3 regions of the Streptomyces sp. NPDC059248 genome follow, and region 3 is predicted to be linked to each of the others. Evidence: riboswitches for the same ligand, from Rfam matches in the RefSeq annotation. Region 3 holds a riboswitch; each other region holds the start of a gene.
What was found. Region 3 has a riboswitch for cobalamin ahead of ACFXG1_RS05485 (prenyltransferase/squalene oxidase repeat-containing protein). Riboswitches for the same ligand answer to the same signal wherever they lie in the genome.
Positions count from the first base shown of each region.

Region 1 (6,149 bases), on a different contig from region 3:
ACGATCGCATGACATCCCCGGGGTGCTTTGCTCGCCGGGGATGCTTTTGTCCGGTTCTGGATGTGGGATAAGGCACAAGAAGCCGGATCGATCTTTGTAAGGACCGTGATAAATCTTCACGACCGCCAGGGGCGCCACCCATGCCCCTGGAGGCGCTTGAGCCGGCGGACCGCCGGTGGCACTCCATCCATATCCGGGGGGATCAGGAACTGATCCGCAGCCGACACGCCGGGGGGCGCGGCGGACGCGGATCGGCATGGAGAGAAGGGCGCAGCAGCTTATGACCTCGGTGCAGGTCGACGACACCAAGGACGGGCCGGGCAAACCGGCCGGGGCCCCGGCGGCCACCGCCGAAGACCAGGGTTACCACCGGGCACTCGGTGCCCGGCAGATCCAGATGATCGCCATCGGCGGAGCCATCGGAACCGGTCTCTTCCTCGGCGCGGGCAAGGGAATCTCCAAAGCCGGGCCCAGTCTCATCCTCGCGTACGCCATCGCGGGCGTCGTCATCTTCTTCATCATGCGGGCCCTCGGCGAACTGCTGATGTACCGCCCCGTCGCGGGCTCGTTCTCCGAGTACGCGCGCGAGTTCGTCGGCCCCTTCGCGGGCTTCGCCACCGGCTGGACGTACTGGCTCTTCTGGGTCGTCACCGGGATGACCGAGGTGACCGCGGCGGCCGAGTACATGACGTACTGGTTCGACGTCCCGCAGTGGATCTCGGCCCTGGGCTTCACGATCATCCTCTATCTCGCCAACCTGATCTCCGTGAAGATCTTCGGCGAGCTGGAGTTCTGGTTCTCCATGATCAAGGTGACCGCCATCATCGGCATGATCCTGATCTGCGCCGGAATCATCACCCTCGGTTTCACCGACGCCGGGGACACCGCCTCCTTCTCCCTCCTCTGGAGCGACGGCGGCTTCTTCCCCAAGGGCCTCGGCGGCACGCTGATGACCCTCCAGATCGTGATGTTCGCCTTCCTCGCGGTCGAACTGGTCGGCGTCACCGCCGGTGAGTCCAAGGACCCGGAGAAGACCCTCCCCAAGGCCATCAACACCGTGCCGTGGCGGATCGCCGTCTTCTACGTCGGCGCCCTGATCATGATCCTGTCGGTGGTCTCCTGGACCAACTTCCAGCCGGGCGTCTCGCCGTTCGTCGCCGCGTTCGACCAGATGGGCCTCCAGATCGGCGCGGGCATCGTCAACTTCGTCGTCCTCACGGCGGCCCTGTCGTCCTGCAACTCCGGGATGTACTCCACCGGCCGGATGCTGCGCGACCTCGCGCTCAACAGCCAGGGCCCCAGGATCTTCACCCGGCTCACCAAGCACGGCACCCCGCTGATCGGCACGACCTTCTCCGCGGGCCTGATGCTGATCGGTGTCTGGATCAACTACCAGTGGCCCGGCGACGCCTTCCACAAGATCGTCTCCTTTGCCACGATCTCCGGTATGTGGGCCTGGGTCATGATCCTGGTCAGCCATATCCGCTACCGCGCCAAGGTCGCTCGCGGCGAGGTCGCCGAGTCCTCCTTCAAGGCGCCCGGCGCGCCCTGGACGAGCTGGTTCGCCCTGGCCTTCATCGGCCTGGTGATCGTGCTGATGGGCATCGACAAGGACGCCAGGATCTCCTTGTACGTGGCCCCGCTCTGGGCCCTCGTCCTGCTGGTCTCGTATCTCGTCCTGCGGGCGAAGAACCCGGACGGCGCGGCCTTCGCCAAGCGCTGAGCCGTCCGGCCGTCCGGTATGCGAGAAGGGCCGGTCCGTATCGCGGCACGATACGGACCGGCCCTTCCGCCGTCCGGACGGCCCCCGCTTATCCTGATCCGCATGCTGACCCTGACCCAGGACCTCTACGACCGGATCGTCGCGCACTCCAGGGCCGACCACCCCGACGAGGCGTGCGGCGTGGTCGCGGGCCCCGAGGGCAGCGACCGGCCGGAACGATTCATCCCGATGCTCAACGCGGCCAGGTCGCCCACGTTCTACGAGTTCGACTCCGGCGATCTGCTGAAGCTGTACCGCGAGATGGACGACAACGGCGAGGAGCCGGTGATCGTCTACCACTCGCACACGGCGACCGAGGCGTATCCGTCCCGTACCGACATCACCTACGCCAACGAGCCCGGCGCGCACTACGTCCTGGTCTCCACGGCGGACTCCGACGCGGCCGGGCCGTTCCAGTTCCGCTCGTTCCGGATCGTGAACGGAGAGGTCACGGAGGAGGAGATCCGGGTCGTCAAGGCATACTGACCCGGCAGCTTCAATTCCATACGGGGCGGTGGGACCCAGGAAGCCGGTGCGAATCCGGTGCGGTCCCGCCACTGTGAACCGGTCGTTGACACGTGCCTACCAGCCCATGTCCGCGGCCGTCAGCCAGGAACTGACCCATCGCCCTCTTCCACCACCCAGGGGACGCGGAAATCCCCGGAGGAGGCCATCAGCATGTCCGGACGCCCGTCCCGCCGCCGTACCCTCATAGCCGGTACGGCAGCGGCGCTGCTCCCCCTTGTCCTCACCGCTTGCGGCGGTTCGGATTCCGGTTCCGGTTCCAAGTCCGGCTCCGACGCGGGGAAGACCGGTGCCTCGGCCGCCGGGTTCCCGTACACCGTCGACAACTGCGGTGTGAAGACCACGTACAAGGCGCCCCCGGAGCGGGTCGTCACGATGAACCAGCACGTCACCGAGATCATGCTGGAGCTGGGCCTGGAGAAGTCCCTCGTCGGCACCGCCTATCTCGACGACAAGGTGCTCCCGCGTTACGCGAAGGCGTACGAGTCGGTCCCCGTGATCGCCAAGGAGTATCCCTCCAAGGAGAAGCTCCTCGCCGCGAACCCCGACTTCGTCTACGGCGGTTACGCCAGCGCCTTCGAGGCCAAGGACGGCCGGACCCGCGAGGAGCTGAAGAAGTCCGGTATCGACTCCCGGCTCAATCTGGAGTACTGCACCGAGAAGCGGACGACCCTCGACGACGTCTACCGCGAGATCGACGAGGTCGGCCGCACCTTCGGCGTCCGCGACCGGGCCGAGAAGTGGATCGCCGCTTCCAGGTCGACGGTCGCGAAGACCGCGGCCGGGCTGAAGAAGACGCAGGCCGCACCGGTGCCCGTGTTCGTCTACGACAGCGGCGACAAGACCGCGTTCACCGTCGGCGGCAAGGGCATCGGCAACGAGCTGATCGCCCGCGCGGGCGGCCGGAACGTCTTCGCCGACATCCCCAAGAGCTTCGGCGACGCGACCTGGGAGCAGGTCGTGGCCCGTAAGCCCGAGGTGATCGTGATCTACGACTACGGCGCCACGAGCCTCGAACAGAAGAAGCAGCGGCTGCTGGAGGACCCGGCGCTGAAGGACGTCCCGGCGATCAAGAACAAGAAGTTCGCCGTCCTGCCGCTCTCGGACGCGGTCGTCGGCGTCCGCGCGCCGGACGCGATCGCCAAGCTGGCCCCGCAGCTCACCCGATGACGCCCGCGGCACCGGACGGGCCCGGCCCGTCCCCGGCCCCGGTCCCGGGGGCGGCGGCCGTACCCGGTCCCCGCGCCCCGGAGCCGGACACGGCCGCGCCCCGGGTCGTGCTGACCAAGACCGCCGCGCCTTCGTCCACGCCCTCGTCCACGCCCTCGTCCACGCCGGCGGACACGACCGCGGCCGGGACCCCGTCCCGGCTGCGGTTCGGGGCGGTGGCCGTGGGGCTGCTCGGCGCGCTGGCCGCCGCCGTACTCGCGGCCCTCGCGCTCGGTTCCGTACGCATCCCGCCCGGCGAGGTCGTCGCGGCGCTGCTCCCGGGCGCCGAGCCCAGCCCGTTCCGGACGATCGTGCTGGACGTCCGGCTGCCCCGCGTCCTCCTGGGTGTCGTCGTCGGCGCCGGACTCGGGGTCGTCGGCACCGTCCTCCAGGCCCTCGTCCGCAACCGCCTCGCCGACCCCTTCCTGCTCGGGATCTCCTCCGGGGCGTCCACCGGCGCGGTGCTCGTCCTCGTTCTCGGCATCGGCGCCACCACCGCCGTGGCGCTGCCCGCGGGCGCCTTCGCGGGCGCGTTCGCGGCGCTCCTCCTCGTCTACGGCCTGGCCCGGCACGACGGCGGGATGACCGGGACCCGGCTCGTCCTCGCCGGGGTCACCATCAGCTACGTTTTCACGGCGCTGACGACCCTCGTCCTGGTCGCCTCCTCCCGCCCCGAGCACTTCCGGGAGGCCCTGTACTGGTCGCTCGGCGGTCTCGGCAGCGCCCGCTGGGACTCCGTATGGCTGTCCACCCTCGTGGTCGGCCTGCTGCTGCCGCTGCTGCTGGCCCTCGCCCGCCCGCTGGACCTGCTGCTGGTGGGGGAGGAGGGCGCGACCGTGCTCGGCCTCGACGTCGCCCGCTTCCGGGCCGCCGTCTTCGTCCTGGTGTCCCTGGTGACGTCGGTCCTCGTCGCGGCGAGCGGCGCGGTCGGCTTCATCGGCCTGATGGTCCCGCACGCGGCCCGCCTCCTGGTCGGCGCCTCGCACCGGGCCCTGCTGCCGGTGGCCGCGCTCGCGGGCGCCGTCGCGCTCGTCGTCGCCGACCTCGGGGCCCGTACCGTCGCCGCGCCGCAGGACGTCCCGGTCGGGGTGCTGACGGCGCTGATCGGCGGCCCGCTGTTCCTGTGGCTGATGCGCCGCCGCCCGGTCGACGGCGCCGAAGGAGGCCGTACATGACCCCGGACACGACCCCGAGCCCCGGTCCGACGGCGCGGCCCGTACCCGGATCCGCCGCCGAACTGGCGGTGCGCGGACTGTCGTACGCCGTCGCGGGACGCCTCCTCGTCGACGGCGCCGACCTCGACATCCGCCCCGGGGAGACCGCCGGACTCGTCGGCCCCAACGGCAGCGGCAAGACGACCCTCCTGCGGTGCGTCTACGGCACCCTGCGCCCCACGGCCGGCAGCCTCGCCCTCGACGGCGCCGACCTGCTCGCCATGGGCCCCAAGGACCGGGCTCGGCGGATCGCGACCGTCCCGCAGGAGAGCAGGCCCGAGTTCGAACTCACGGTCCGCGAGATCGTGCTGATGGGCCGGGCCCCGCACAAGCGCTTCTGGGAGTCCGACACCGCCGCCGACGGCCGCGCCGCCGACGAGGCGCTGGACCGGCTCGGCATCGCCGACCTGGCCCGCCGGTCCTTCCCGTCCCTCTCCGGCGGGGAACGCCAGCGCGCCCTGGTCGCCCGCGCCCTGGTCCAGCGCCCGGCGCTGCTCGTCCTCGACGAGCCCACCAACCATCTCGACATCCGGTACCAGCTGGAGATCCTCGGCCTGGTGCGGGAGCTGGGCACCACGAACCTGCTCGCCCTGCACGACCTCAATCTCGCCGCGTACTACTGCGACCGGATCCATGTCCTGCAAGGCGGCCGGATCGTCGCCTCGGGACCGCCGGGGGAGGTGCTCACGGCCGAGCTGCTGGCGGAGGTGTACGGGGTGACGGCCGAGGTCGCGATCCACCCGAGGACGGGCGCGCCCACGATCACATACCTCCCGCCGGGCCTGCCGTAGGGCCACACATCCCGAGGACTCGTCGAACCTCCTCAGGAGGCTTTTGGGCGGTTTCGACGCTCCTTCGTCCGACAGGTGAGCGTCAACCGTCCGCCATGCGAGATGCCATTCCGAATCCCGGATGGGGAATCGTTACGATGACCGCATGGTTCTCCACGACATGAGTGACAGGACGCGGAGCGGTGCCGTACTGCTCGTCGCGCGGCTCCATGTCGACCTGTGCCGTCTCGCCAGCGCGATGTGTACCTGAGCGTGTCCTGATCCGTGCCCTGAGCCCGTTCTGAGACCCGAGTACCCAGCACCGCCGGACCCTTCCCGTCCGGACCTTCCGATCCACCGCCCCTGGCGCGGGGGGCCGAGCCGCGCCCCCGCCTCTTCGACTGTCGACTGGAGTCCACCCCATGGCCATCGAGGTCCGCATTCCGACCATCCTGCGTACGTACACCGGCGGCGAGAAGGCCGTCGAGGCCCATGGCGGTACGCTCGCCGAGCTCTTCGCCGACCTGGAGACCCGGCACACGGGCATCGAGGCCCGCCTCGTGGACAAGGAGAACGGCGACCAGCTGCGCCGCTTCGTGAACGTCTACCTCAACGACGAGGACGTCCGCTTCATCGACGGCATCGCCACCAAGGTCACCGACGGCGACA
Region 1 is NZ_JBHYZV010000003.1:92,711-98,859, reverse strand. Features, by position in the region: gene ACFXG1_RS02320 (amino acid permease) at 281-1,723, shown strand; gene ACFXG1_RS02315 (Mov34/MPN/PAD-1 family protein) at 1,826-2,248, shown strand; cobalamin riboswitch at 2,254-2,402, shown strand; gene ACFXG1_RS02310 (ABC transporter substrate-binding protein) at 2,441-3,457, shown strand; gene ACFXG1_RS02305 (FecCD family ABC transporter permease) at 3,454-4,671, shown strand; gene ACFXG1_RS02300 (ABC transporter ATP-binding protein) at 4,668-5,501, shown strand; gene ACFXG1_RS02295 (putative leader peptide) at 5,647-5,751, shown strand; gene ACFXG1_RS02290 (MoaD/ThiS family protein) at 5,903-6,149, shown strand, end outside.
Region 1: another riboswitch for cobalamin. It lies ahead of ACFXG1_RS02310 (ABC transporter substrate-binding protein); the one in region 3 lies ahead of ACFXG1_RS05485 (prenyltransferase/squalene oxidase repeat-containing protein).

Region 2 (6,149 bases), on a different contig from region 3:
GCGGGCCGTTTCGACCAGTTGCCGCCAGGTGTGTTCGAGAGCGCCGTCGGACGTGTGTGCGGTCGGTTCGGTCATGGGGGCGATCCTGTCAGCCGGGGTTCCGGGGGGACAGGGCCCCCGTGATGGATATCACCACAAGATCGGATGAATCGCTCTTTCTGCCCGGGAGAGCCCCGCCGGCCCCGGCGGAGACGCCCCCAAGAGGTCCCCGAGAGGCCCCGGAAACCGAAGCGGAATCGCGAGAACCGCTTGGATACACCCTCAGTCCGGCCCCAGTTCACCTTCCGTTCACCCAGGTTACTTACGTTCGGCGAGCCACTGACCTCCAAAGATTGCCTGGGTAAATGGAACACATCACGCTGCTGCTCGCGATAGTGATCGTGACGGCTCTCGTGTTCGATTTCACGAACGGTTTCCATGACACCGCCAACGCGATGGCGACGACCATCTCGACCGGCGCCATGAAGCCCAAGACCGCGGTGGCCATGTCCGCCGTGCTCAACCTCGTCGGCGCGTTCCTGTCGGTGGAGGTCGCCAAGACGATCTCCAGTGGCATCGTCGACGAGGCAGGCATCACCCCAGAAGTCATCTTCGCGGCGCTCGTCGGCGCCATCCTTTGGAATCTGCTGACCTGGCTGGTCGGACTGCCGTCCAGCTCGTCGCACGCCCTGATGGGCGGTCTGATCGGTGCGACCGTCGCCTCCGTCGGCTTCAGCTCCGTCAACGGCGGCACGGTGATCACCAAGGTTCTGATCCCGGCCATCGCCGCTCCCCTGGTCGCCGGCCTCGCCGGTTACATCGGCACCCGGATGACGTACCGCATCGGCCGCAACACCGACCTGAAGGCCACCGACAAGGGGTACAAGGCGGGTCAGATCGCCTCCGCGGGACTGGTCTCCCTGGCACACGGCACCAACGACGCCCAGAAGACCATGGGTGTCATCACCCTGGCCCTGGTCGCCGGCAACGTCCTCGCCCCCGGCTCCAACCCCCCGATGTGGGTCATCGTCTCCGCGGGTGTCGCCATCGCCCTCGGTACGTACCTCGGAGGCTGGCGCATCATCCGCACCATGGGCAAGGGCCTCACCGACCTCCAGCCGCAGCAGGGCTTCGCCGCCCAGACCAGCGCCGCGACGGTCATCCTGGCCTCCTCGAACCTCGGCTTCTCCCTCTCCACCACGCACTCCTGCTCCGGCGCCGTCATGGGCGCCGGCCTGGGCCGCAAGGGCGGTGTGGTCCGCTGGTCCACCGCCACCCGGATGTTCGTCGCCTGGGGTCTGACCCTGCCGGCCGCCGGTCTGGTCGCCGCCGCCTCCGAGTTCGTCACCAAGCAGGGTGACTGGGGCGTCGCCGCCGTCGCGGTCTTCCTCGTGGCCTCCTCCGCCGCGATCTGGGTGATCTCGCGCCGCCAGGTCGTCGACCACACCAATGTGAACGACGTCGAGGACGGGACCGCCGCCTCCGACGGCGACTCCACGGACTCCCCCGGTGTCGTCACCACCGCCATGGCGGCCGTCACCCCGCCGCCCGCCGGTGTCGTCGAGCACGACGAACTGAAGACCACCATCCCCTCCTCCCCCACCTCCACCCCTTCTCCCGCGCCGTCGGCCCCCGAGACCGGTCCGGCCAGCCCGGCCGCGGTGTAAGGACAGATCACCATGAAAATCGACTGGGAAGCCCTCGGCTCCGTCTTCGGTGTCAGCCTCGTCGGCACCGTGTTCCTCGTGGGCCTGTTCGCCCTCGGAGTCATCGGCCTGACCAAGCAGGACGCCGCCGCGGCCAACGGGGGCTCCGCGCCCCTGGCCCGTACCGGCGCCTATGCCTGCTTCACGCTCTGCACGCTGGCCGTGGCGTACGGGATCTACCTGATCATCACCTGATCCCCCGCCCCGACCTGCTCGGTGCCCGGCCGTCCCCACGGCCGCGGTGAGCCGGGTCCGACACCCTCGCGGGTCGGGCCCGGCTCTTCGCGTATCCGGCTCCCGAACCGGGGATGTGGCTCTGCGCACACTGCTCCGTCGCAGGTCAGGGGCGAGTTGACGGCCGTTCTCACCCCGTGGTGGACTGCCGGGGCCACTACGGAGGCAGCAGAGGAAGCCGGTGCGAATCCGGCGCGGTCCCGCCACTGTCACCGGGGAGTACGTCCCCGGGAGCCAGGAACTCTCGCCGCCGTTTCACGTCGAACCAGGGCGCGGACACCCTGAGTGAGGACAATTCGCCATGCGCGGCATCGTCTCGGCCCCCGCTCACGGGAGCGCGTCGCGGTCCCTCCGGGGTCCGCTGAATCCTTCCGGCACGCATCGCTCACCGTCCCCTCCGGCCCCCCTCCGCCTTTCGCCGACCGGTCCCGGACCAGCTCCCGCCGCCGGCTCTCCGGCCGTCTCCCACGGGCGCTGAGCGATGCGTGCCGACCGGGTCTTCGCGTACGGCGCCACGGCCGGCCTCCTCGGCGACCTGCTGCTCGGCGACCCGCGCCGGGGCCACCCCGTGGCCGCCTTCGGGCGGGCCGCGGGCGCTGCCGAGCGCCTGCTGTGGCGTGACCACCGCGGCTGGGGCGCCCTCTACGCCGCCGCATGCGCGGGCGGCGCCGTCGCCGTGGCCGCCGTGGCGGCGCGTGCGGCGCGCCGGGAGCCCGCCGCGGCCGTGGCCCTGACCGCCGCCGCCACCTGGGCCGTCGTCGGGGGTACGTCCCTCGCCCGGGAGGCCCGGGCGGTGGGCGACGCGCTGGCCGCGGGCGACCTGGAGGCCGCCAGGGAGCGGCTGCCGCATCTGTGCGGGCGGGATCCCCAGGCGCTGGACGGGCCGGAGATCGCCCGTGCCGTGGTCGAATCCGTCGCCGAGAACACCTCCGACGCGGTGGTCGGCGCCCTGGTGTGGGGCGCGGTGGCGGGAGTGCCCGGTCTGGTCGGGTTCCGCGCGGCCAACACGCTGGACGCGATGGTGGGGCACCGTTCGCCCCGGTACCGCAGGTTCGGCTGGGCCGCGGCCCGGCTCGACGACCTGGTCGGCGCGCCGGGCGCCCGGCTGACGGCGGCCCTCGCCGTGGTCGCGGGCGGCGACGCGCGGGGTGCCGTACGGGCCTGGCGGGCGGACGCGCACGGGCATCCCAGCCCCAACGCGGGTCCGGTCGAGGCGTCGTTCGCCGGGGCTCTCGGCGTCCGGCTCGGGGGCACGCTGGCCTACGGCGGCCGGGTCGAGCACCGGGCCGTGCTGAACGGCGGGGCGCGGCCGGTCGCCACCGGGGACATCGAGCGCGCGGTACGGCTGTCGCGGCGGGTGGGCGCGCTGGCCCTGGGGGTGTGCGTGGCGGGCCGTCTGCTCGCCGGGCGGCTGGGGGCGGGGCGGCCGGGGGCCGGGCGCGGTACGGCCGTACCGGGTCTTCCGGCGGGGGTCGTCGCCCCGGGAGGGTGACGGAGTTTTCCACAAAGGGGCGGTAGCCCACAGGGGCCGACGGGATGTTGGTACGAGGCCCCAGCATGGGGTTCCGGACGCGTGGACCGAACGGTCCGGGCACGAGACATCGGTCGGGGATTTCGGGCACGGCCTCGCACGAGGCATCCGATCAGGACGGAAGGGGGTGGCGGCGATGGCCGGACGGAAGCGGGGCGGCGGGTTGCTGGTCGCCGGGACGACGTCGGACGCGGGCAAGAGCGTCGTCACGGCGGGGATCTGCCGCTGGCTGGCGGGCCGGGGCGTGAAGGTCGCGCCGTTCAAGGGGCAGAACATGTCCTTGAACTCGTTCGTGACCCGGGACGGCGCGGAGATCGGCCGGGCGCAGGCCATGCAGGCGCGCGCGGCGCGGATCGAGCCGAGCGCCCTGATGAATCCGGTGCTGCTGAAGCCGGGGGGCGACCGGACGAGTCAGGTGGTGCTGCTGGGCAGGGCGGTCGGCGAGATGAGCGCCCAGGGCTATTTCGGCCGCGGTGGGCGGCGTTCCGAGCTGCTGACCACGGTGCTGGAGTGCCTGGAGGAGCTGCGGAGCACGTACGACGCCGTGATCTGCGAGGGCGCCGGCAGTCCCGCGGAGATCAATCTGCGCCGTACGGACCTGGTGAACATGGGGGTCGCGCGGGCGGCCGACCTCCCGGTGCTGGTGGTCGGCGACATCGACCGCGGTGGGGTCTTCGCCTCCTTCTTCGGTACGACGGCCCTGCTGGACGCGGTGGACCAGCGTCATGTGGCGGGGTATCTGATCAATAAGTTCCGGGGGGACGTGGGGCTGCTGCGGCCGGGGCTCGACATGCTGACGTCGGTGACGGGCCGCCCGTTCTACGGGGTGCTGCCGTACGCCCACGGTCTCGGTATCGACGAGGAGGACGGGCTGCGGGTGTCGCTGCGGGGCGCGGTCCGCGAGTCGATGGTGGCGCCGCCGGTGGGCGCGGAGATCCTGCGGATCGCGGTCTGCGCGGTGCCGTTGATGTCCAACTTCACCGATGTCGACGCGCTGGCGGCCGAGCCCGGTGTGGTCGTGCGGTTCGTGGACCGGCCCGAGGAGCTGGTGGACGCCGATCTCGTGGTCGTGCCGGGCACCCGGGGCACGGTCAGGGCGCTGGACTGGCTGCGCCGCAGGGGTCTCGCGGACGCGCTGGCGCGCCGGGCCGCCGACCGCCGTCCGGTGCTGGGGATCTGCGGCGGCTTCCAGCTCCTGGGCGAGCACATCGAGGACGAGGTCGAGTCCCGGGCCGGTGCGGTGGAGGGGCTCGGACTCCTTCCGGTACGGGTCAGGTTCGCGGCCGCCAAGACCCTGGCGCGGCCCTCGGGTTCCGCGCTCGGCGAGCCCGTCGAGGGGTACGAGATCCATCACGGGGTCGCCGAGGTCCTCGGGGGCGAGCCGTTCCTCGACGGCTGCCGTGTCGGGGAGGTGTGGGGCACGCATTGGCACGGGTCGCTGGAGAGCGACGGCTTCCGGCGGGCGTTCCTGCGGCGGGTGGCCGAGGCGGCGGGGCGGCGCTTCGTGCCCGCTCCCGACACCTCGTTCGACGCGCTGCGCGAGGAGCAGCTGGACCGGCTGGGCGAGCTGATCGAGGAGCACGCCGACACGGACGGGCTGCTGCGCCTGATCGAGGGCGGCCCGCCGCCCGGTCTGCCGTTCGTACCGCCCGGCGCGCCCGGAACGCCCGAGCCGATTCCGTCGGAGCCGGGTCCCGTCCCTTCGGCGCCCGGTTCGGTGCCATCGGCATCCGAGCCGGTGCCGTCGACGTCCGGGCCGGTGCCATCGGTATCCGCGCAGACGGCGTCGGCGCCCGAGCCGGTGCCGTCGACGTCCGGGCCGGTGCCGCCGGCGCCCGGTCCCGTCGCCGGGATGCCGCGATCGCGGCGATACGACGATCAGAAACCGGACAACGCCCCGGAGGGGGAGGCATGAGCACGATGCCCTATCCGTTCACGGCCCTCGTCGGCCAGGACGATCTGCGGCTGGCGCTGCTGCTGAACGCGGTCTCACCGCGGGTCGGCGGGGTGCTGGTGCGCGGCGAGAAGGGGACCGCGAAGTCCACCGCGGTCCGGGCGCTGGCGGCGCTGCTGCCGTCGGTCGCGGTAGTGCCGGGCTGCCGGTTCTCCTGCGACCCCCGGGAGCCCGACCGGGGCTGTCCCGACGGCCCGCACGAGCCCGGCACGGGCGATGAGCGGCCCGCGCGGATGGTGGAGCTGCCGGTGGGCGCTTCCGAGGACCGGCTGGTGGGCGCGCTCGACATCGAGCGGGCCCTGGCGGAGGGGGTGAAGTCCTTCGAACCCGGTCTGCTCGCCGACGCGCACCGCGGCATCCTCTACGTCGACGAGGTCAACCTCCTCCACGACCATCTGGTGGACGTGCTGCTGGACGCGGCCGCGATGGGTGCCTCGTATGTGGAGCGCGAGGGCGTCTCGGTCCGGCACGCGGCCCGTTTCCTGCTGGTCGGGACGATGAACCCGGAGGAGGGCGAGCTGCGTCCGCAGCTGCTGGACCGGTTCGGGCTGACCGTCGAGGTGACGGCGTCCCGGGAGCCGGAGCAGCGGGTGGAGGTCGTACGGCGCAGGCTGGCGTTCGACGACGACCCGGCGGCTTTCGCCGCGCGCTGGGCGGGCGACGAGGAGGCGCTGCGGGAGCGGATCACGGCCGCGCGCGCCCGGTTGCCGCGGGTACGGCTCGGGGACGGCGCGCTGCGGCAGAT
Region 2 is NZ_JBHYZV010000047.1:13,840-19,988, reverse strand. Features, by position in the region: gene ACFXG1_RS20745 (class II aldolase/adducin family protein) at 1-75, opposite strand, end outside; gene ACFXG1_RS20740 (anion permease) at 345-1,646, shown strand; gene ACFXG1_RS20735 (hypothetical protein) at 1,659-1,880, shown strand; cobalamin riboswitch at 2,052-2,183, shown strand; gene ACFXG1_RS20730 (cobalamin biosynthesis protein) at 2,401-3,411, shown strand; gene ACFXG1_RS20725 (cobyric acid synthase) at 3,587-5,365, shown strand; gene ACFXG1_RS20720 (putative cobaltochelatase) at 5,362-6,149, shown strand, end outside.
Region 2: another riboswitch for cobalamin. It lies ahead of ACFXG1_RS20730 (cobalamin biosynthesis protein); the one in region 3 lies ahead of ACFXG1_RS05485 (prenyltransferase/squalene oxidase repeat-containing protein).

Region 3 (6,149 bases):
CGCGGCCGCGACCCGGGCCTCCCGGCGGAACCGCTCGCGCAGGACGCCCGTGACGGCGGTGTCGTGATGGGGGGTCATCGGTTTGAGGCATTTGACGGCGACGTTCCGGCCGAGGGACTCGTCCTGGGCGCGCCACACCTCGCCCATCCCGCCGCGCCCGATCACGTCGATCAGCCGGTACCGGCCCTGGATCAGCCTGGTCTCCGCCATTGCCTTCGGTCGCCCCCGTCGGTGTGCTCCGCTCTCCCCCGGAGGTCCAGTATGGCCGGGCGGGCGGGCCGTGTGTACGGGCAGGTCCGCGTCCCGGGACGGGGTGCGGCGCCCGGCCGGTGGCGGACTGGCGGGACACGGCGGTACGAGCCGTCGGCGGACGCGCCCTAGCCCGGCGGTACGAGCCGGTGACGGACGCGCGGGAGCCGACCGTACGGGCCGGGGCGGGGCGGTACGGGCCCGGTGGCCGGGCCCGTGCCGCGGCGTCAGGAGCCGTATCGCAGGGCGATGGTGTCGCCGACGCCGATCACCCGGTCGCGGGTGGCTGCGCTGGGGGCGGAGCCGTCGACGCCCGCCTTCCAGACGGAGGTGCCGCTGTTGGCGGTGCCGTTGACGGCGGTGACGGCTCCGGTGCCGGACGCGGGGGTGACGGAGGTGACGCAGCCCGCCGGGGTCGCCCCGGTGGTGGCGGCGTCGAGGACGGCTCCCAGGGTGGTCGTGCCGGCGGTCGGGGTGAACGCGACGGAGCAGACCTTCAGCGCGCCCGAGCCGTCGTCGATGGTGAGGGCGAGCCGGGTGGCGGTGCCGGGGGTGAAGGCGCTCTGCGCGACCCAGCGGGTCGCGCCGGGCGTCACCGGGGTCGGCGGGGCGGCGGTGAAGCCGCCGCCGGCGACGGCGCGCACCGCGTCGGTGGAGGAGTAGGCGGACGGGCTGGTGTCGCCGGGCTTGTAGCGGAAGCCGCCGCCGGGGGTGAACTGCTGGGCGATGACGAAGTCGATCGGAGTCTTCCCGGACGGGGCGAGGAAGGGACCGGTCTGGGGGTTGATGCCGCAGGCGTTGAGGCCGGAGACGGCCCAGGCGTTGGAGCTGGAGTTGATGCCGTACATCGCGGTGAAGGCACCGGTCGAGGTCAGCTTCCCGGCGAGGAAGTCCCGGCCCTGGACGACGTCGGGGTCGCTCGCGGGGACTCCGGCGGTGCACAGGGCCGCCATCGCGGCGCCGGTCATGTCGATGTCGCCGGGCGCGGCGAGCCGGGTGGGGTCGCCCTCGGCCTTCTGGTAGTCCCAGCCGCCGTCGTTGTGCTGGTTGGCCCGGATCCGGGTGACGATCGTGTCGAGGAGGGCCTGCGGTACGCGCTGTGCCCCGGTCTGGGTTCTGGCGCCGGCGAGGGCGAGGCCCGCGAAGACGGTGCCGTTGAAGTTGCCGGAGGGGCCGAAGTATCCGGGCTCCGCGGTCTGCCAGTAGCGGTGGATGTCGGCGATCAGATTGCGGGAGGCGGAGACGCGGGCCGGGTCGATGCCGGCGGCGTAGGCGTTGAGGGTGCCGCGTTCGTAGTCGGTGACATAGGGGGTCGCCGACGGCCAGCCCGGGGTGGCGAGCAGATTGCGGTAGACGGTGCGGGCGTTCTTGGTGGTGTCGCCGCCGGGGGCGACGTCGGCGGGGGCGGTTCCGGCGGCGGCGAAGGCGCTGAACGCCCACTCGTTGGAGAGTCCGGAGCCGGCGTAGGAGCCGTCCGCGGCCTGGAGGGTCTTGAGGTAGGCGACGCCGTTCGTCTTCGACGCGGCGATCTGCGCCGGGGTGGAGGTGGCGGACGCGGTGGGCGTACCGAGCGCGAGGGTGAGGGCGACGGCGGCCGCGGGGACGGCGAGCGCGCGCGGCCGGAGCCGCCGGATACGGGGCGCCGCGGTGCCGGTGCCGGTGCCGGGGGTACGGGACATATGGCCTGCTCCTTGGTGGGGGACGCCGGCCGGTCCGCGCCACCGCGGCCCGTCGGGGCTCGGGGGGCGTCGGGCCGCCGTCCGAACGCGAGGTAACGGCTTCCTGGATGGTGCGTCGCCGCATGGGCATTCGGACTCGGTACGGCTCCCGCCGTCCCACACCGTTGCGCGTCAGTCCCGGATTCGCACCGGATTCCCCCATGTGACAGCCCTGGACGGTACCCGAGGGTCAACAACCGCGCCACCGGCCGCGTTTCGGCCCCGCAAAGGTTTCCCGGGAGGGGGCGGGGCCGTCTTGACGGTCTCTTCGGCCACATGTTCCACTGCGGCTGATACACGCTCATCCCCAGGGGAAGCCGGTGCGAATCCGGCGCTGACCCGCAACCGTGGGCCCGCCGTACGGCGGGCGAGCCGGACTGCCTGGGGTGGGTGCTCTTTTCTGCGAGAAGCGCCGTCGAGGACTACGGCGTGGTCGACCGGCTCCACCGGCGTCTGTGCCGTGCCGTGGGGCCGCCCGCCACGTGTCGGGCCCGCGCGGACGAACGAGGGGCCGTGGTGGGGACGTACCGACGCTCGATTCAGCGCGCCGACCGGTGGTGGAGAACCCGGCGGCACGGCCGTGGCCGCCCGGGGGCGCCTGTCGCCGTACGCGGCCCGGCTCTGTCCGGAGTGTCCGTCCTGACCGCGGTGTTCCTGCTCGTCCAGGGCGCGGTGTACGCCGCCGCTCCCCCGGCGGCCGCCGAGGCGCCCGAGAAGTGCACCTCCACGAAGGGGTCGGTCGTCGCCGTCGACTTCGGCGCGTTCGACGGGCCGGTCGTCCGGGGCTGCGACACGACCCCCACCACGGGCTTCGAACTGCTGCGGACCGGCGGGTTCACCACGGCCGGGACCCAGCACGACGGCGACGCGTTCATCTGCCGGATCGGCCACCCCTCGGCGCCCGACGGCAAGCAGTATCCGACGCCCGACCGGGAGAAGTGCCTCGAAACCCCGCCCGCCCAGGCGTACTGGTCGTACTGGGTCGCGGCGCGCGGTGACAAGGACTGGCGGTACAGCGATCTGGGCGCCAAGTCGCGGCGGCTGAAGCCGGGCGATGTGGACGCCTGGGTCTTCGGCGCCACGCAGATCGGCGGCGCGGGCGGGAAGCCGTCCTTCACACCGGACCAGGTGCGGGCGGGCATCGGGGCGGACGAGGTACGCACCCGGGCCGCGGGCGCCTGGGCGCAGCGGCTGCTCGTCGACGGCGAGCGGGTGGAGCTGGAGCCGGGCCGGGCCAGTGATCTGCTGACCACCGAGGCGGCGTACGCGCTGGCGGCGACGGTCGGGAAGAGCGGTGTGCTGGACCGGGTCTCGGGGTATCTGCGCTCCCGGGTCACCGACTACGCGTATCCGCGGGGCGCGGACCAGGGCCCGGATCCCGAGGCCGCCGCCCGGCTCGCCCTGCTTGCGGAGATCACCGGGAAGGACCCCGCGGACTACGGCGGCCACGATCTGCCGCGCGATCTGCTGGCGGCCGTCTGCCCCCGGCACACCGATGGGAGCCCGCTGCCGGGCTGTTCGGCCGAGGGCGACTTCCGGCACGCCGGGACCACCGAGGCCCAGGTGCTGGCGTTGCTCGCCCTGATACGGGCCGGGGCCGAGCCCCCGGACCGCGTCGTCGCCCGGCTGACCCGGCTGGAGTGCGCCGACGGCGGCCACGGCTCCCTGCTCGAACCGCCCGGCACCCGCTGCGACGGCGAACCGCGCGCCACGGCCCTGATCGTCCTCGCCCTGCACGCGGCGGGGGGCTACGAGGGCGCCCTGGAGGAGACGGCCGCCCAGTTGCGGGGCCAGCAGCGTACGGACGGTTCCCTGCCGGTCTACACGAACGGCACCGGGCACGGGGACGTCGCCACCACGGCGCTCGCCGCCCAGGCGCTGCGGGCCGTCGGGGACCGGGCCCGGGCCGACAAGGCCGTGGCCTGGCTGGCCCGTCAGCAGTTCCCGCTCGGCGGGTTCAGCAGCGACGCGCTGGCGCTGGAGCCGCATCTCTTCCCGACCTCGGCCGCCGCGCTCGCGGGCGCCGACACCGATCTGCTGACCCTGGTCGCCAAGGTCGTCCCGCCGGACCCGGAGGAGCCGGGCGGCCCCGGCGACCCGGGCGGCCCGGGGGACCCCGGCGGTCCCGGGGAACCGCCGGGTGAGGAGGACGGGATCCGTCCCGACCTCAAGAAGGGTGTCGCCTATCTCACCGGCCCGGAGCGGCTGTTGCGCGGCCGTTACTACACCGTCCCCGGTACCCGGCGGGCCGACTTCGGACTCACCATCGACGGCGCGTTCGCCCTCGCCGCGACGGGGCACGACAACGACACGCTCCGCGGGATGGTCGACTTCCTCGACCGGGGCGGCGAGGACGGCGACGGCCGTACGCTCCACGACTGGACCCGCGCGGGGACCGACCGCCCCTCCGGCGGTTCGATCGGGAAGGCCGCCCTGCTGGCCGAGTCCGTGGGCCGCGATCCCCGGAAGTTCGGCGGCCGGGATCTGATCGCGGCGCTGGAGAAGGCGACGTGTCCGGCGGCCGCCGAGGCCGACGGCTGTCTCGCCACCGGGAACTACCGCAACGCGGAATCCGTGTTCTCGCAGTCTTTGGGGATCATCGCCCAGGTCCGGGCGGGTGAGCGCGAGGCGGCGGCCGCGCCGGTGGCGTATCTGCTCTCCTTGCAGAAGGAGTCGGGGGCCTGGCCGAGTGTGCTTCCGGCGCGGGACCCGGCCGACCAGGAGGTCGACTCGACCGCGATGGCCGCCATGGCGCTCGCCCTGGTCGGCGGCGAGCGGGCGGACGCGGCGGTGAAGCGGGGTCTTACGTGGCTCGCCGGGCGGCAGTTCTCCGACGGCGGCTTCCCCGGCGCCTCCGGGAACTCGGTCAACTCGGCGGCCCTCGCGGTCCAGGGACTGGCCCTCGACAAGGGGGCGTACGGGAAGCGGATCGCGAAGGCGCGGGAGTTCCTCGCGGGTCGGCAGAACGCCGACGGCGGCTTCGACGTCGCGAAGGACGGCCGGGACGGCTCGGACGTCCGCGCCTCGACCCAGGCGGTCGGCGGCTCGACGGGGATCTCGTTCGGGGTGCTGGAGCGGAGCCTGGCCGGTACGTCGCCGCGGCCCGACCCGGGGCCCGGCACGGACGAACCGCCGGTGATCGTCACCCCGGGCGACACGTCCGGCGGGTCGGCGGGCGGCCCGGGGAGCGGCGGATCGGGCGGCGGCGGCAATCTCGCGTCGACCGGCATCGACGCCGTGGCGCTCGGCGGGATCGCCCTGGTCCTGCTGGTGGCGGGTGGGGGCGCGGTCGTCTTCGTACGCCGCCGCGGGACGGGACGGCGCCCGTGAGGCGGCGGGGCGGTTCGGACGGACGGTCGGGGGGCCGTTTCGCCCGGACGGCCGCCGCCCTGGGGCTGGTGGTCGCCGCGGCGCTCGCCGCCCCGGTGTCCCCGGCCGCCGCGGAACCGCAGCCGATGGGGCGGTGCACCACCTCGTCGGGCGCGGTGCTCGCGGTGGACTTCAGCCGGTGGGGCGGGCCGGTCTACCGGTCCTGCGGGACGACCCCGACGACGGGCTACGAGCTGTTGAACCAGGGCGGCTGGCGGACCGCCGGCACCGGTCACGACGGTCCGGCGTTCATCTGCCGGATCGGCTACAGCGGCCACCGGGGCGGGAAGATGTTCCCGCCGCCGGAGCAGGAGGACTGCGTCCTCACCCCGCCCGCGTCGGCGTACTGGTCGTACTGGCACGCCGATCCCGGCGAGAACACCTGGGAGTACAGCCAGTTGGGGGCGATGCTGTACGAGCCGAAGCCCGGCTCCGTCGATCTGTGGATCTTCGGGGGTACGGATATCGGCGGTACGAAGGGGCGGCCGAAGGTCACCCCCGACCAGCTGCGCGCCCACAACACCAGGCCGTCGGGGGACGCGGCGGCGACCCCGCGGTCGACGGAGAAGGCGCCCGCGCCGCCGCCCGGGACGGATACCGGACCCGACCCGGTCCGGCCGGTGACACCGTCGCGGCCGCCCGCCGCGCCGTCGTCCGCCCGGCCGTCGCCTTCGCCGTCCGTCGCGGCTTCGCCGTCGCCCTCCCCGTTGGCGGCGGCCTCGTCGCCCGGGGCGGTGGCCGCGCCCGGCGGCGGTCCGACGGTGGTGGACGCGGCCCCGGCCGCGGATAGCGCGCACGACCCGGGGTCGGTCG
Region 3 is NZ_JBHYZV010000008.1:54,891-61,039, reverse strand. Features, by position in the region: gene ACFXG1_RS05495 (tetratricopeptide repeat protein) at 1-210, opposite strand, end outside; gene ACFXG1_RS05490 (hypothetical protein) at 477-1,928, opposite strand; cobalamin riboswitch at 2,053-2,127, opposite strand; cobalamin riboswitch at 2,238-2,367, shown strand; gene ACFXG1_RS05485 (prenyltransferase/squalene oxidase repeat-containing protein) at 2,598-5,297, shown strand; gene ACFXG1_RS05480 (hypothetical protein) at 5,294-6,149, shown strand, end outside.